DNA from 3 places in the Streptomyces sp. NPDC052114 genome. Region 1 is predicted to be linked to each of the others. Evidence: riboswitches for the same ligand, from Rfam matches in the RefSeq annotation. Region 1 holds a riboswitch; each other region holds the start of a gene.
The links. A riboswitch is a leader RNA that binds a small molecule or an ion and turns the genes downstream of it on or off. The one in region 1 is predicted to bind cobalamin.

Region 1 (4,119 bases):
CGGCCCCGCGCGGTCAGCTCAGGCGAGCTGATAGGCGCGGAGCCCGGTGAGGAGCAGGTGACAGTCCTTGAGCGAGCCCGAACTGTCGCCCAGGGAACGGTAGATGCCCCACTTGGGCCGGACCCGGTCGGCGAGGAAGGTGTCGACCCCGGACTTCGACTCGTCGATCACCGTGCTGCCGCCGCTCTTGAGGATCCAGCGTACGGAGCCCGACGACGCGTCACCGATCGTGATCCGGAAATCGACGTCGGTCCACTTGTCGTGCAGCGGCGACAGCGCGGTGCGGCCGACGAGCGTGTCCGAGCCGAACACCTTCAGCTCGATGGTCTGCACCCCGTCCACCCGCCGCAGCGACTGCACGACGATCGGTGACGTGCCCTGGCCCGGCTGCTTCATCTGCATGATGTGCGTGAACGTGCTGGTCGCCCGCAGGGACTGAGGGATGTACATGGAGTACGTCAGCCGCCAGGTCTGGCCCGGCAGCCAGCGCAGGAAGGAGTCGCCGTCGCGGCACCCGGTGACCTCCTGCCGCTGCCGGTCGCCCGCGGTGTCCCGGTCCACCGTGTGCATCGTGAAGCGCCAGTTGTCACCGTCGGTGCGGATGTGCGGCTTCGCCGCGGGATGGGAGTTCGCACGGTCGTCCTCGACGGTCTCCCAGGCCCGCATGCCGTCGCCGCGGGCGGTCGGCGACCAGCGCAGCCGCCATTCGGCGGCGGGCGCGGCGGGTGCGGTGATGCCGGAGAGGGCCGAGGCGGTCCCGGGAAGCGCGGCCGCCGCCGCGCCGCCGAGCGCCGCGCCCAGAAGTCCTCTGCGGGACGCGCCCCTTTGCTGCGTACCGCCCTGGAATCCACTCATCTCCCGCTGCCTCCTCATGGCTGGCTGGTCCTTCATGACGCGTGCCGCCGCTCACGCTCGTGTGTTCACGTGAATGAACGGTGTTCGCAAGTGTGGTACAGAGTCCCGTCATGACCGTGCATCGTCAATGGGGCGGAGCGAGGTGTGGTGGGGCGGGTGGGGCGGTATCGAGTCAATTCCGTTGCGGTGCGGGCACGGTGGCGCACGATGCGGACAGTGCGGCGTCGTACGTGAGGGACACTTCAGGATCAATCCCCGAATCGCCGTACCCTCAGGAGGTCCCATGACCGATCGCACGGAATCGATCGAATCGATGGAGCAGCTGGCCGCGGGCTGGCGCACCCTGGTGCTCGACCGCGACGCGGACGCGGACGTGCGGGACCTGCCGGGCATCGCCGTGCGCTGGGCCGACTGCCGGTTCGCCTTCTGGAACTGCCTCACGCTGACCGATGTCGACGCGGGCCCGGAACTCGTCGAGGAGCGCCTGCGCCGGGCCGCGGACATCATGCGCGCGAAGCGGCACCCCGGATTCCTCTGGCTCTTCGAGGGCCTCCTCGGCGACGAGGCGCGGGAGCAGTTGGAGGCGGCGGCCGACAAGGCGGGCCTCGCGTACGCCTTTCCCGGCACCGGCATGGCAGGGGACTTCCTGCCGATCCCCGACCCGGTCCACCCCGACCTGACGTTCGAGCGGGTGACCACCGACGACCAGCTGCGGGCGTACGCGGATCTGAACTCGCGCGCCTACGGCTTCCCGCTGGAGGACGGCCGTGACGGGCTCCTCGGGTCGGCCCTGTGGAAGGAAGGCGTGCACGCCTATCTGGGTGTACGGGACGGCGTCCCCGTGACCTGTGCCGCCACCGTCGAGACGGACGGCCGCCTCTTCGTCGTGCTCGTCGCCACGGACCCGGAGTGGGAACGACGGGGCTACGGCGAGGCGGTGACCCGCAAGGCGCTCCACGAGGGTGCCCGCGCCACGGGTCTGACCCGCGCCACCCTGCACGCGACGGCGGCGGGCGCGCCGGTGTATCCGCGGATCGGCTTCCGGCCAAACTCGCCGGTGCACTTCTACACGCTGAAGAGCGACTGACGAGCCACGGAAGCGCGACTCAAGGATCACGGTGATGGACCGGGCGCCTGGAGGACCCCATGACGAGTACGCGGCCCACCAAGCAGGTGACGGCACGGTCGTCCCACGAGATTCCCGCACGCGAACCGCTCCGCCTCGCCGCGGGTGACCGCGTCGAGGCCGGCGAACGCAGCCCCGACTGGCCGGAGTTCGTCTTCGTGACCGCCGCCCACGGAACGGGCTGGGTCCCGGCCCGGCACCTCTCGGGCCCGTCCGGATCGGTGCGCGTCGAGATCCCGTACGACACGACGGAACTGCCCACGGCCGCGGGGGACACCCTGGAGGTGGTCGCCGAGGACCGTGCGAGCGGCTGGCTGTGGTGCCGGAACTCCGACGGGCGGGAAGGGTGGGTGCCGGTCAGCAGCCTGATGACCGACCGGTGAGGGGCCGCCCCCTCTTGGCCATGAACGCGACACACGGTAACGTCGTGCTGTTGTCGACGACGGTCGGCGGAAGCCGGTGGGAATCCGGCGCGGTCGCGCCACTGTGTGCGAGGGCCTTCGGGCCCTCGTGAGCCAGACCCGTGACGGTCGTCCTGTGCACCACCGAGATGGGACGCGAATTCCCAGAGGAGGCTCCGCCATGGCGCAGCACGTCGCCCCGCCGACCGCCACCACCCCTGTCGTGCCGGACAGGCTGCCGTTGAAGGTGATCGCTCCCTGGGCGGTCTTCTTCGGGATCCTGATGCTGGTCCTGTTGTACTTCGTCGGCGCCGAGCAGGGCGCCGTCTCCGTGTTCAGCGGCGCGGAGGTCCATGAGTGGGTCCACGACGCCCGCCATCTGCTCGGCTTCCCCTGCCACTGAGCCGGAGGAACGCCGCGCGCTCATGAACTCCGCCACCGTACGCAATCTGCTCGTTCGGGGCATGCTCGCCGGCCTGGGGGCCGGCGTGCTCGCCCTCGTGATCTCCTACTGGCTCGGCGAGCCGAACGTCGACGCCGCCATCGGCTTCGAGGAGGCCCACGCCGCCCACTCCCACGGCGACGAGGTCGAACTCGTCTCGCGGAGCCTGCAGTCCACGGCCGGTCTCGCCACCGGCATCCTCGTCTACGGCGTGGCCTTCGGGGGCATCGCCGCGCTCGCCTTCTGTTTCGCCCTCGGGCGGGTGGGCCGCTTCGGCCCGCGCGCCACGGCGCTGCTGCTGTCCGGATGCGCCCTTCTTGCGGTGTACGTCGTGCCGTTCCTGAAGTACCCGGCCAATCCGCCCGCCGTCGGCAACCCCGACACCATCGGCAAGCGGACGACCCTGTACTTCCTGATGATCGTGCTCAGCGTGCTCCTCGCGATCGGTGCCACCATCCTCGGCAAGCGGCTCGCGCCACGGATCGGCACCTGGTACGCGACGGTGGCGGCCGTGCTCGGCTTCGCCGTCGCGGTCGGTATCGCGTTCGCCGTCCTGCCGGTGATCAACGACGTGCCGGGGAACTTCCCGGCCGCGCTCCTGTGGCGGTTCCGGCTCTCCGCCCTCGCCACGCAGATCGTGCTGTGGGGCGGATTCGGCCTGATCTTCGGTGAGTTGGCGCAGCGTCTGCTGCGGCCGGGGTCCGCGGACGTCGCCTCCGGACAGGCGGTGTCCACCGGGCGGTGACCCGGTCGACCCCAGCGGCGAGTGAGGGCCCACGGAACCTTCCGGGGGCCCTCTCGCGTTACACCGGGACCATGGACCGGCGTCGAGCAGAGGAGCCGAGTGAGCAGACGACTTCAGCCGCGCCACATCGTTCTCGGCGGCCGTGACGCGGTCGCCCTGACTCCTGAGGAGTACGACCAACTCGTCGCGAGCCGACGGCAGATCGGCGGACAGAGCGCGAAGGTCCGCGTCCTCGCCCAGCAGGCCAAGCGGATCGAAGGCCTGCTGCGCGACCTGGAGGAGCTGACCGGGGAGTGCACCGAGGCGGCATGCGCCGCCGTCACCGAGGCCGACTGCCCGCGCTGTGCCCTCGCGGCGCTGCTGCGGCGCTTCCGTGAGGGCCGGTACTGAGCGGCGGGGCCGCGGGGGGCCGGGCGGCGCACCGAGCCGAAGGGCGCACCCGGCTCATGCCGGGGGCAGCGGTCTGCCGAGCCGTACGTTCCAGCGGCCGCTCCGGCCGCTCAGCTCCGTGACCGTCAGCGGTGCCACATCGCAGCGCCAGTACGCGGAC
Region 2 (4,119 bases), on a different contig from region 1:
GCGGTCGACGTAGGTGGTGTAGCCGACCAGGTCGTCGGCGGCGGCGAGGGCGCCGCGCGTCTCGGGGGTCAGCCACAGCGGGCCCGCGGGACCGGTGCCGACCACGACGACCTCGCCGACCTCGCCGGGTGCTTCCGCGGCGGGCTCCGGCGCGGGGCCGCCCGTCAGCGGCGCCACCCGGCTCGGCAGCACGGCCACGGAGAAGTACGGCACCGACTCCGGGTCCACGTCGGCCAGCCGTCCGGTGCGCTCGCCCTTCATCGTGGCGCGCTCGACGTAACGGGCCTCCTCCAGACGGCCCGCGCGGTCCAGGGCGCCGCGCACCTTCCCGAACGTACGGCCGAGCTTCATGACGACCGCGGAGTCCGTGGCCGCGAGGCGCGCGGCCAGCTCCTCCTCGGGGAGCGTGCCCGGCAGGATCGTGAGGACCTCCTCGGCCTCCACCAGCGGCTCGCCGAGACGGGCCGCCGCCGCGCTCACCGACGTCACGCCGGGCACGACCTCGGTCGGGTAGCGGTGCGCGAGCCGCTTGTGCATGTGCTGGTAGGAGCCGTAGAAGAGCGGGTCGCCCTCGGCGAGGACGGCGACCGTGCGGCCCGCGTCGAGGTGGACGGCCAGGCGCGCCGCGGCCTCCTCGTAGAAGTCGTCGAGGGCGCCCCGGTAGCCGCCGGGGTGGTCGGTGGTCTCCGTGGTGACGGGGTAGACCAGCGCCTCCTCGATGTGGTCGGCGCGGATGTGCGCGGCCGCGATCGAGCGGGCGATGGAGCGGCCGTGCCGCGCCGAGTGGTAGGCGACGACGTCGGCGGCGGCGATCGCCTCGACGGCGCGCACGGTCATCAGCGACGGGTCGCCGGGCCCGAGCCCCACGCCGTAGAGCCGCCCCTGCTCCTGCCCCTGCTGCGCGGTGTCCACGTCGCGTCCCTGCTGCTGCTCGGTGTTCACTCCGCCTCGCTCGCGATCGCGTTGATCGCCGCCGCGGCCATCGCGCTGCCGCCGCGACGTCCTCGTACGACGAGGTACTCCAGACCCGAGGAGTGCTCGGCGAGCGCGTCCTTGGACTCGGCGGCGCCGACGAAGCCGACCGGGATGCCGAGCACGGCGGCCGGGCGGGGCGCGCCCTCCTCGATCATCTCCAGGAGGCGGAAGAGCGCGGTGGGCGCGTTGCCGATGGCGACGACCGAGCCTTCGAGGCGGTCGCGCCACAGCTCCAGGGCGGCGGCGCTGCGCGTGGTGCCCATGCGTGCCGCGAGGTCGGGCACGGACGGGTCGGCCAGCGTGCAGATCACGTCGTTGTCGGCGGGCAGCCGCTTGCGCGTGACGCCGCTCGCGACCATGTTCGCGTCGCACAGGATGGGCGCGCCGTCGCGCAGCGCCCTGCGGGCGTCGGCGATCACGCGCGGGCTGTGGGCGAGGTCGCGCACGAGGTCGACCATCCCGCAGGCGTGGATCATCCGGACCGCGACCTGGCTGACGTCGGCGGGCAGACCGCCGAGGTCCGCCTCCGCGCGGATGGTGGCAAAGGACTCGCGGTAGATCGCCGCGCCGTCCTTCTCGTAGTCGAACACTGTGCTCTCGCTCATCTCGTGGCCGTGGGTTTCGTGGTGGTACGTGCCGTGGTGACCGTCTCGGTCAAGGTCCTGCCCGTCACGGGCGTCCACTCCTCGCCGGGGACGCGCACCGTGACCTCGTAGGTGCCGTCCCCGGTGGCGAGGACGTCGACCCAGTCGCCGCGCGGGTGCCCGCAGCGCCGTTCGCAGCCGGACCAGTGGACGGGCAGCCCGCCGCGGCCGGGCACGGCGTCGGCGCGGACGTCGGCGAGGGACTTGGCGCAGCCGGGGCGCCCGGTGCAGGCGCCGACGCCCAGCCAGGGCGAGTCGGCGGTGGTGATGTGCCCGGCGTCGGCCAGTGCGGTGAGGCGCTCGCGGGCCGCCGCCTCGTCCGCGAAGCCGGGGAGCACGAAGCCGCGCCACGGGGTGACGCGCAGTTCGTCGGCGGGCAGCGGCAGGAGGGCGCGCCACTGGGCGGCGGTGACGCGGCCGAGGGGGGCGTTGACGGCGACCGCGCGGCCGATGACGCCGGGGGCCGGCGGGGCGCTGCGGGACACGGCCCACGGATCGGCAGGATCGGCGTCGAAGCCCGCCCGCTCCAGCGCTCCGGACAGGTCCACGTGCTGGTCGCGGGGCAGTTCCCCCACCCGCCAGGCGCCGTTGCCCGCGGCGCGCGCGGCGGCCAGGAAGGCCCCGGCGACGGCGAGGGCGGCGCGCGGCGCGGCCTCGGCGGGCACCCGGAAGGCGCGGCCCCCGAGGCGGACGACCGCCGTCCCGCCCGATTGTGCGATCAAGGTCACATCGCCGCCGAGCCCGACGAGGTCCCCGCGCCCGTCGTCCAGGGCGAACAGGAAGCGGCCGGAGAGCTCGGTCGTCCACTCCTCGGCGCAGAGGAGTCCGTCCAGCTCACGGGCCCACAACTGCACGTCGGCGTGGCCGAGTCCGTCGATCGAGGCGAGCGGCGACGCCACCACGTTCCGCACGCGCTCGTGCCGTTCGGAGGGCAGCAGGCCCGCGTCCGCGAGCAGCGCGGAGAGCGCGCCGCCGCAGCTCTCGCCGAGGCCGCGCAGCTCGATGTTGCCGCGCGAGGTGACGCTGAGGTTCCCGTCGGCGAGGCGCTCCGCCGCGGTGGCCAGCGTCTCGGCCTGACGGGACGTCAAAAGGCCGCCGGGCAGGCGGAGTCGGGCCAGCAGGCCGTCGTCGGCGCGGTGCAGGCGCAGGGCCCCGGGGCAGGCGTCGCCTCGGTCACGTATGGGAGGTTCGCCCTGTTTTGGGGATGTTGCTCGGGTGGGCGGCATGGCGGCGAGCATACCCACGCGGATCCGGCCGGTCGCCTCCCGAGACCGGCCGTTGTGGCAGGTGGCCGCCCGGTCGACCGTGGGCAGGACTTACTATGCAGGCGGCGGGCCGCCAGGTCCGTCGAACGCCAGCGACGGCGTGGGTCCACCAGGACCCGAGGGAGGAAGCCCGGTGAGAATCCGGCGCGGTCCCGCCACTGTGAACCCCACCCGTGTGGGGTGAGCCAGGAACTCCTGCCGTCCACTCGACCACCCGGGGCGCGGACACCCCGAGGAAGGCCTGCGCACGCATGCTTCTGCTGCTGTCGACCTCCGACACCGACCTGCTCAGCGCCCGCGCGGCGGGAGGCCCGGTCGACTACCGGTTCGCCAACCCGTCCCGCCTCGACCTCGCCGAGCTGCCCGCGCTCCTCGACGGCGTCGAGCTCGTGGTCGTACGCCTCCTCGGCGGCGTCCGCGCCTGGCAGGAGGGCCTCGACCAGCTCATCGCCAGCAGGCTGCCCGTCGTCGTGCTCACCGGCGAACAGGCGCCCGACGCCCAGCTGATGGCGTCCTCGACCGTGCCCGTCGGCATCGCCGCCGAGGCGCACGCCTACCTCGCGCACGGCGGCCCCGCGAACCTGGAGCAGCTGGCGCGCTTCCTCTCCGACACCGTGCTGCTCACCGGCCACGGCTTCGAACCGCCGGCCGCCGCGCCGTCCTGGGGCCCGCTGGAGCGCACCGCCCGCACCGTCGAGGGCACGCTCGTGCCGACCGTCGCGGTGCTCTACTACCGCGCCCACCACATGAGCGGCAACACCGCCTTCGTGGACGCGCTGTGCGGCGCGATAGAGGACGCGGGCGCCCGCCCGCTCCCGCTGTACGTGGCCTCGCTGCGCGCCCCCGAGCCCGAGCTGATCGAGGAGCTGCGCGCCGCCGACACCATCGTGACCACCGTCCTCGCGGCCGGCGGCACCAAGCCCGCCGAGGCCTCCGCGGGCGGCGACGACGAGTCCTGGGACGCGGGCGCGCTGACCGGCCTGGACGTGCCGATCCTCCAGGCGCTGTGCCTGACCGGTTCGCGCGCGGCCTGGGAGGAGAACGACGAGGGCGTCTCGCCGCTGGACGCCGCGAGCCAGATCGCCGTGCCGGAGTTCGACGGCCGCCTCATCACCGTCCCCTTCTCCTTCAAGGAGATCGACGAGGACGGGCTTCCCGCGTACGTCGCCGACGCCGAGCGCGCCGCCCGCGTCGCCGGGATCGCCGTGCGCCACGCGCGCCTCAAGCACGTCCCG
Region 3 (4,119 bases), on a different contig from region 1:
CGTCCCGTTCGACGACGAACGCGGTGACGCCGCCGGGCCCGTCCTCGCCGGTGCGGGCCATGACCACGTAGACGTGCGAGGCGCCCGCCCCGGAGATGAACTGTTTGACGCCGGTGAGGACGTAGTGGTCGCCGTCGCGTTCCGCGCGGGTGCGCAGGGCCGCCGCGTCGGATCCGGCGCCGGGCTCGGTGAGGCAGTAACTGCCCAGCGTCTCGGCCGCGCACAGGCCGGGCAGCCAGCGGGCGCGCTGGCCCTCGTCGCCGTAGCGGTCGATCATCCAGGCGACCATGTTGTGGATGGAGAGGTATCCGGCGATGGAGGGGCAGCCGGTGGCCAGGGCCTCGAAGACGAGGGTGCCGTCGGTGCGGCCGAGGCCGGAGCCGCCGTGCTCCTCACGGACGTAGACGCCGCCGAGGCCGAGCGCCGCGGCCTTGCGCAGCACGTCCACGGGGAAGTGCTTGTCGCGGTCCCAGGCGACGGCGTGCGGGGCGAGGTGTTCCTCGGCGAAGTCCAGGGTGACCTCGGCGAGGGCGAGTTGGTCCTTGGTGAGGGTGCCGGTGAGCGATGTCATCGCGGTCATCCCATCGTCGGGATGGTGAAGTTCGCGCCTTCCCTGGCTCCGGCGGGCCAGCGCGAGGTGACGGTCTTGGTGCGGGTGCAGAAGCGGACGGCGTCGGGGCCGTGCTGGTTGAGGTCGCCGAAGCCGGACCGCTTCCAGCCGCCGAAGGTGTGGTACGCGACCGGGACCGGGATGGGGACGTTGACCCCGACCATGCCGGCGCCGACGCGCCGCGAGAAGTCGCGTGCGGTGTCGCCGTCCCTGGTGAAGATCGCGACGCCGTTGCCGTAGGGGTGCTCGGTGGGCAGGCGCAGCGCGCTCTCGTAGTCCGCCGCGCGGGCCACGCACAGCACCGGCCCGAAGATCTCCTCCCGGTAGATCCGCATGCGCGGCGAGACCCGGTCGAAGAGGGTGGCCCCGGCGAAGAAGCCGTTCTCGTGTCCTTCCAGGGTGAAGTCACGTCCGTCGACGACGAGTTCGGCGCCTTCGTTGACCCCGATGTCGACGTAGCGGCGGACGCGGTCGAGCGCCTCGCGGCTCACCAGCGGGCCGAAGTCGGCCTCGGGGTCGTCGGAGCGGCCGATGCGCAGGTCGGCCACGCGTTCCTTGAGGCGGGCGACGAGTGCGTCACCGGTCTCCTCCCCCACCGGGACGGCGACCGAGATGGCCATGCAGCGCTCGCCCGCGGAGCCGTACCCGGCGCCGATCAGGGCGTCCACGGCCTGGTCGAGGTCGGCGTCCGGCATAACGATCATGTGGTTCTTGGCGCCGCCGAAGCACTGGGCGCGCTTGCCCTGCGCGGCGGCGGTGGCGTAGATGTGCGCGGCGATCGGGGTGGAGCCGACGAAGCCGAGCGCCTGGACGCGCGGGTCCTCCAGGAGGGTGTCCACGGCTTCCTTGCCGCCGTTGACGACGTTCAGGACGCCGGGCGGCAGGCCCGCCTCCAGGAACAGTTCGGCGAGCCTGAGCGGTACGGACGGCGCGCGCTCGGACGGCTTGAGGACGAAGGAGTTGCCGCAGGCGAGCGCGGGCGCCAGCTGCCACAGCGGGATCATCGCGGGGAAGTTGAACGGGGTGATCCCGGCCATGACGCCGAGGGGTACGCGCAAGGAGTACACGTCGATGCCGGTGCCCGCGTTGTCGGTGAACTCGCCCTTCAGCAGATGCGGGATGCCCGCGGCGAACTCGACGACCTCCAGGCCGCGTTGCAGGTCGCCGTGGGCGTCGGCGACGGTCTTGCCGTGCTCGCCGGACAGGAGCCGGGCCAGCGAGTCCCGCTCGCCCTCGACGAGTTGGAGGAAGCGCAGCAGGACGCGGGCGCGCCGCTGCGGGTTCCACTCGCCCCACGCGCGCTGCGCCTCCTCGGCGTCGGCGATCGCCTCGGCCGTCTCCGCGCGGCCGGCCAGCGGCACCTGGGCCTGCACGGAGCCGGAGTTGGGGTCGTACACGTCGGCGTAGAGCCCCGAGGCCCCGCGCACGTGCTTGCCGGAGATGAGATGGGTCAGTTCACGGACCATGGGAGCCTGCTCTCGTCAGGTGGGATCCGGGGATGGCACGGCAGACCGCCGACAGCGCCCGTCGGGGGGCGTGGCCGGGGCAGCCGTGGGACGCGAAGGCCTAGGGGCCGTCGGGGAGTTGAGCGCGGGCGGGGACCGCCGCGCGCTCCGCCGGATCACCTGGGTCGTGGGTACGGACCGGTGCCATGCGTGTCTGCTCCATCCTCGTGGACAACACGGAACACCCCGCGGCCGGTATCCTGACTCCCGGATCAACGCGCGTTCTCCCGCCTTCCCGACGGGACTTGTCCGTCAGTGGCGTATCGCTCGGCGAGAACGCACTCCCCGGTCACAGTGGCGGGACCGCGCCGGATTCACACCGGCTTCCCTGCACCGCGGGCTCTGCTCACGAACATATAGTTGGACGTCCTAGTAAGTCCACCCCACCCTCCCCGGCACCGGGTCGACATCCGCGGGCCACCTGCGTGACCTTCGGCGGGTATACGCTGACCACTGCAGCTGGTTCGCCCTGCCCGCCAGGCAGGCGCGTCGCAAGAGGGAACCCGGTGGGAATCCGGGACTGCCCCGCAGCGGTGAGCGGGAACGACCGCCGTCACACGCACTGGGACCGGAGAGCCGGTCCTGGGAAGCGACGGCCAGTAGGTGTCCGCGCCTTCTCACGAAGGCGGTGGACGGGCCCGCGAGTCCGAAGACCTGCCCGTTGCCCGTGCGCGACCGATCGCGCACGGAGATCTCGGTGACCTCGAGGGCGGGTCGGCGTACACATCAGGCGGACGACCGCGCGCACGGCGCCGGTCCGCTCCTCCCGATGCGTCACACCCTTCGCGCCCCCGTCGCCGCCGGGATCGGCACCGACACGCTCGCGAAGGAGAGTTCCGTGACATCCAAGTCCGCAGCCGCGGCAGTGCACGCCACCGTGTACGGCTACCCCCGCCAGGGCCAGAACCGCGAACTGAAGAAGGCCGTCGAGGGCTACTGGAAGGGCCGGGTCACCGCCCAGGAGCTGCGGGAGACCGCCGCGACGCTGCGCCGGACCGCCTGGCGCCACCTCGCCGACGCCGGCCTCCACGAGGTGCCGACCGGCGACTTCTCGTACTACGACCACGTCCTGGACACCAGCGTGATGGTCGGCGCCGTCCCCGCCCGGCACCGCGACGCCGTCACCGCCGACGCCCTGGACGGGTACTTCGCGATGGCCCGCGGCACCCAGGACGTGGCGCCGCTGGAGATGACCAAGTGGTTCGACACGAACTACCACTATCTGGTGCCCGAGCTGGGTCCCGACACCGTCTTCACCGCAGACTCCGGCAAGCAGGTCGACGAGCTCAGGGAAGCGCTCGCGCAGGGGCACACCGCGCGCCCGGTCCTGGTCGGCCCGGTCACGTATCTGCTGCTCGCCAAGCCCGCGCCCGGCGTGGCCCCGGACTTCGAGCCGCTGACGCTCCTGGACCGGCTGCTCCCCGTGTACGCGGAGGTGCTCGCCGACCTGCGGGCCGCGGGCGCCGACTGGGTCCAGCTCGACGAACCCGCGCTGGTCCAGGACCGCACCCCGGCCGAGCTGAACGCGGCCACGCGCGCCTACCGCGACCTCGGCGCCCTCACCGACCGGCCCAGGCTGCTCGTCGCCTCCTACTTCGGCAGGCTCGGCAAGGCGCTGCCCGTGCTCGCCAAGGCGCCGGTCGAGGGGCTCGCCCTCGACTTCACCGAGTCGGCCGCGGGCCAGCTCGACGACCTCGCGGCCGTCGGCGGACTGCCCGGCAAGCGGCTGGTCGCGGGCGTGGTCAACGGCCGCAACATCTGGCTCAACGACCTGGAGAAGTCGCTCGCCACGCTGGGCACCCTCCTCGGGCTCGCCGACCGGGTCGACGTCTCCGCGTCCTGCTCGCTGCTGCACGTCCCGCTGGACGCGACCGCCGAGCGCGACATCGACCCGCAGATCGCCCGCTGGCTGGCCTTCGCCCGGCAGAAGACCACCGAGATCGCCGTCCTGGCGCGCGGCCTGGCCCAGGGACCCGGCGCCATCACCGCCGAACTGGCCGCCAA

Region 2: linked by a shared signal. The riboswitch ahead of cobN (cobaltochelatase subunit CobN) and the one ahead of AB0L89_RS28735 (CbtB-domain containing protein) in region 1 are both predicted to bind cobalamin.
Region 3: linked by a shared signal. The riboswitch ahead of metE (5-methyltetrahydropteroyltriglutamate--homocysteine S-methyltransferase) and the one ahead of AB0L89_RS28735 (CbtB-domain containing protein) in region 1 are both predicted to bind cobalamin.

Annotation. Positions count from the first base shown of each region.
Region 1 is NZ_JBFAWC010000014.1:110,417-114,535, reverse strand. Features, by position in the region: gene AB0L89_RS28750 (Tat pathway signal sequence domain protein) at 19-855, opposite strand; gene AB0L89_RS28745 (GNAT family N-acetyltransferase) at 1,139-1,942, shown strand; gene AB0L89_RS28740 (SH3 domain-containing protein) at 2,002-2,364, shown strand; cobalamin riboswitch at 2,390-2,525, shown strand; gene AB0L89_RS28735 (CbtB-domain containing protein) at 2,564-2,785, shown strand; gene AB0L89_RS28730 (CbtA family protein) at 2,808-3,569, shown strand; gene AB0L89_RS28725 (hypothetical protein) at 3,669-3,959, shown strand; gene AB0L89_RS28720 (histidine phosphatase family protein) at 4,014-4,119, opposite strand, start outside.
Region 2 is NZ_JBFAWC010000029.1:37,948-42,066, forward strand. Features, by position in the region: gene AB0L89_RS38590 (precorrin-2 C(20)-methyltransferase) at 1-942, opposite strand, end outside; gene AB0L89_RS38595 (precorrin-8X methylmutase) at 939-1,580, opposite strand; gene AB0L89_RS38600 (cobalamin biosynthesis protein CobG) at 1,577-2,857, opposite strand; cobalamin riboswitch at 2,966-3,100, shown strand; gene cobN (cobaltochelatase subunit CobN) at 3,136-4,119, shown strand, end outside.
Region 3 is NZ_JBFAWC010000016.1:137,997-142,115, forward strand. Features, by position in the region: gene AB0L89_RS31060 (acyl-CoA dehydrogenase family protein) at 1-571, opposite strand, end outside; gene AB0L89_RS31065 (CoA-acylating methylmalonate-semialdehyde dehydrogenase) at 577-2,076, opposite strand; cobalamin riboswitch at 2,288-2,468, opposite strand; cobalamin riboswitch at 2,559-2,792, shown strand; gene metE (5-methyltetrahydropteroyltriglutamate--homocysteine S-methyltransferase) at 2,954-4,119, shown strand, end outside.